One region of the Streptococcus sp. 1453 genome, then DNA from elsewhere that is predicted to be linked to it. Evidence: riboswitches for the same ligand, from Rfam matches in the RefSeq annotation. Region 1 holds a riboswitch; the other holds the start of a gene.
What was found. A riboswitch is a leader RNA that binds a small molecule or an ion and turns the genes downstream of it on or off. The one in region 1 is predicted to bind thiamine pyrophosphate.
Positions count from the first base shown of each region.

Region 2: another riboswitch for thiamine pyrophosphate. It lies ahead of HW098_RS03375 (thiamine-binding protein); the one in region 1 lies ahead of thiD (bifunctional hydroxymethylpyrimidine kinase/phosphomethylpyrimidine kinase).

Region 1 is NZ_VMLZ01000002.1:114,457-116,661, forward strand. Features, by position in the region: gene thiE (thiamine phosphate synthase) at 1-417, shown strand, start outside; gene thiD (bifunctional hydroxymethylpyrimidine kinase/phosphomethylpyrimidine kinase) at 582-1,373, opposite strand; TPP riboswitch at 1,457-1,555, opposite strand; gene HW098_RS01420 (CopY/TcrY family copper transport repressor) at 1,741-2,136, shown strand; gene HW098_RS01425 (cupredoxin domain-containing protein) at 2,147-2,205, shown strand, end outside.
Region 2 is NZ_VMLZ01000004.1:65,704-67,908, reverse strand. Features, by position in the region: gene HW098_RS03380 (ABC transporter permease) at 1-750, opposite strand, end outside; gene HW098_RS03375 (thiamine-binding protein) at 713-1,003, opposite strand; TPP riboswitch at 1,072-1,174, opposite strand; gene HW098_RS03370 (SH3 domain-containing protein) at 1,257-2,205, opposite strand, start outside.

The sequences.
Region 1 (2,205 bases):
TTGGATATCTGTCTGGCGGTTGATGCAGCAGGTCTGCATATCGGAGACGATGAATTACCAGTTTCGGTTGCCCGACAAGTCTTGGGACCTGAAAAAATCCTCGGTGTAACTGCTAAAACAATAAAAAGAGCTCTGGAAGCAGAAACATCAGGTGCAGATTACTTGGGTACAGGAGCCATTTTCCCAACCACCACCAAGGAAAATGCGCCCATCACTCTGATATCGACCTTGAAAACAATTTGCCAAACGGTTGACATTCCAGTAGTTGCTATTGGAGGCCTGACTTCAGAGAACATTGACCAGCTTATGGGCACTGGCATCGCTGGTGTAGCTGTTGTACGTGATTTGATGCAGGCAGAAGATATTGAGGCAAAAACGCAAGCCTTTTTAACAAAGTTGGATGATATTATTTTCTAATTAATACTCAATGAAAATCAAAGAGCAAACTAGGAAGCTAGTCGCAGGTTGCTCAAAGCACAGCCTTGAGGTTTTAGATAAGACTGACGACGTAGTTTGAAGAGATTTTCGAAGACTATAAAAACTCTCTAATTCCCTTAAAGTGGGAACTAGAGAGTTTTTTCTTAATCTTTAAAAGTTGTATGGTTGACTGGGCCAGAACCATGGCCAAGTTGAGGAGCGTCTTGGATGGCTTTCGTGATAAAGGCCTTGGCCTTATCAACTGCCTGGTAGAGAGTCTTGCCCTTGGCAAGTTCAGCAGTAATCACTGCAGCAAAGGTACATCCAGTACCATGGGTGTGACAGGTTTGAATTCGTGGACTTTCCCAGACAAATTGGTCATCCTTGGTAAAGAGGAAATCTTTAGCACCACCTTCGAGATGGCCGCCTTTGATAACAACAGACTGAGGACCAAATTCTTTTAAAATCAGGCGACCAGCACGCTGCATGTCTTCGGGGTCATGGATTGAAAAACCAACAATCTCTTCTGCCTCAGGAAGATTTGGCGTAATAATCGTTGCTAGAGGTAGTAAGTTTGTTTTGAGATAGTCTCTAGCACCTGAGTCGACCAAGGCATCTCCACTTGTAGCAACCATAACAGGATCAAGAACATAGGGACAATCCAGTTTTTTAAGATAGGGCTGGATGATTTCCATGATGTCAGTAGTTGCCAACATCCCAGTTTTTACAGCCTGAGGTGGAATATCAGAAAAGACACTGTCCAATTGGGCTTTCAACATTTGAGGAGAAACGTGCTCGATTAGCTGAACACCTCTGGTATTTTGAGCAACAAGGCTAGTCACAACGGCCATTCCATAGACATCTCTCGCTTGGAATGACTTTAAATCAGCCATAATGCCAGCACCGCCACTAGGGTCAGTCCCTGCAATGGTCAAAGCAACGGGTAAATAAGTCATCTAAAACCTCCCAACCAACTGAAGTTTGTATTCTCAAGAACAAGCTGGTCTGTTTTAGAAAGGTAATAGAAGACTGCTAGTCCCCATTAACATTTCCACTTCCATCAGCTAGCATTACCTAGATTGAGTCAGAGGGATCTAACAGTCGTTAATCTCAGCTTTACGCACCCCTAGTGGTTGTTTTCTTTTTTTCTTTAGTATAGCATATTTTTATTGTTTATATAGTAATATTTGACTGCAAATCGTTTTTCAAATGATTAAAATTCTATTTTTCGAAGAAAAATTTGATTTTTATAATTGACAAATGTAGATTTTCGAAGTATACTAATAACTGTAATCGACAAATGTAGATTTTGGAGGTGTGATGATGCAGATTTCAGATGCAGAATGGCAGGTCATGAAGATTATTTGGATGCAAGGAGAGCAGACCAGTACGGATTTGATCAGGGTTCTGGCGGAGCGGTTCGATTGGTCAAAGTCAACCATTCAAACTCTCTTGGCTCGTTTGGTTGAGAAAGAGTGTCTGACAAGGAAAAAAGAAGGCAAGTCCTTTGTTTATTCAGCCCTTTTAGCCTTGGACCAAAGTCGGGATTTACTTGTCCAAGATATCAAGGACAAGGTTTGTTCTCGTAGGATTAAGAACTTGTTGGCTGATTTGATTGCTGAATGTGATTTTACTCAGGCCGACTTGGAAGACTTGGAAGCTGTGATTTCTGAGAAGAAATCAAACGCTGTGACAGAAGTAAAATGTAATTGTATGTAAAGGAGACGTCATGTTAAATAGTATTGTAACCATTGTTTGTATTGCCCTTATCGCCTTTATCTTGTTCTG
Region 2 (2,205 bases), on a different contig from region 1:
TTTCCATTTAATAACATATTTTTCACTGACATCGACCAGCTTCATACCCAGAAGACTGATAATCGATACCAGAATAATAATCGCGAACATGGTATCATACTGAAACAGTTTCTTGGACTGAATCATATAAACACCAAGACCCTCAAAGCCTCCCAACCACTCAGATACCACTGTTGTGATAAAGGCGTAGGAAACACTGACCCTCAGACCTGCATAAAAGTAAGGCAGACTGACTGGGATTTTAAAATGCCACAGGATTTGCCAAGGCTTGGCCCGCATCAAACTAAACAAGGTCAGCATATCCTTGTCACAATGCCTAAAACCGTCCAAAATACTGACGATGATAGGAAAAGTTGTCGTCAAAATAATCAAGACAATCTTGGGCAGAATCCCATAACCTAGCCACAAGACCAAGATAGGAGCTATGGCAATGGTCGGAATGGTCTGAACAACCACCATCATAGGGTAAATCAAGTCATTGAGCCAAGTCAAACTATCCATGAGCACAGCCATAAGACAGGCAATCAAAACTCCCAAAATTAGACCTAGCAAAGCCACTCTCAAGGTCGCCCAGCTATGGTGCCAGAGAAATTCTCTATCACGCACAAAAGACTGGAGGATTTCAAGAGGTGTCGGCAGGATAAACTTGGGGAGAAGTTTAAGCAAACCTGCTAACTGCCAGATTGACAAAACTCCGAGAAAGCCCAATAGACTAATGTGTCGTCTCAGTATACTTTTCAAGTTTCTCATCAATACTTAAAATCTCTCCTACATTTATTTTGACATTGGCAAAGACATTATCTGCCTCCTGCCCTGCCACTTCCAGCGCTTCTTTGAGAATGCGCATGAGCTCATCAAACTCCCCTTCCAAGACCGTTTCAAATGGTGTCACCACCATGGTCACTTCTTGAGCTTGCAGATAAACAATGACCTGATCGATAACAGCTATCCGATCAATCCCCTGTGCTAGGGGTAAAACTTGCAAGGCAATGCTTGCTTTCATAAAAACCTCCTCTTCTCGTTTTCCTTTGACAAAAAGAAAAACCTTTACCATATATGGAAAAGGTCAAGAATAGACTAAGTATCGTTCCCTACGCTGGCATTACCCAGATCAGGTGCGGTCGAAGTTTAACACTTCCTCTCAGACTGTACACAGACTCCCATATATTATATAGATATATGATAGCGCAAAATAAGAAAAATGTCAAGGAAACTGCTTACAGAAAAGAGCAGGAAAAATTTCCTACTCCAATTTTCTATACTCGTTCTCCATCACTGTTTACTCTGTAGCCATCCACCGTCGTATTGACAGCTAAGACGCCTGAAGAGTAAGAATAATACCACTTACCAGAAACTTGATACCAGCCTGTTTTCATTGCCCCTGGACTATCCAGATAATACCACGAGCCATTTTCCTTTAACCATCCTGTCTGCATTTCACCAGATGATTTCAAATAATACCAGCTGGTACCATCCTTCAACCATCCCGTTGATTTAGAACCATTTGATTTGAAATGATACCAACTACCATTTATTTTTTTCCAACCAACAGTCGATCCATTATTTGAGCTATAATTAGAGCTATTCCCTGATTGGTTCTGATAATTCTGTGAAGAAGTCACTCCCTCTAGCTGGATATAGCGACGACTTCCGTTATAAGCTGTATAACTCAACCACTTGTAGCCATCTTTTTCGAGAATTTGATCATAATGAACATTCTCCCCAGGATAATAGTAATCAATCACAGTTGCGCTAGCTAGTGGCTGATTTTTGATAGCAGACTTGCTCTTAAAATAATGAGTTCCGCCTGTTGAAGAAAGAACAGAATTACCTAGAGGATTTTTATTCACAGCCTCCAATTGAACATAACGATAGCTTCCGTTATAAGCCGTATAACTCAACCACTTGTATCCATCTTTTTCGAGAATTTGATCATAATGAACCTTCTCCCCAGGATAATAGTAATCAATCGCAGTTGTGCTAGCTAGTGGCTGATTTTTGATAGCAGACTTGCTCTTAAAATAATGAGTTCCGCCTGTTGAAGAAAGAACAGAATTACCTAGAGGATTTTTATTCACAGCCTCCAATTGAACATAACGATAGCTTCCGTTATAAGCTTTATAACTCAACCACTTGTATCCATCTTTTTCGAGAATTTGATCATAATGAACCTTCTCCCCAGGATAATAGTAATCAATCGCAGTT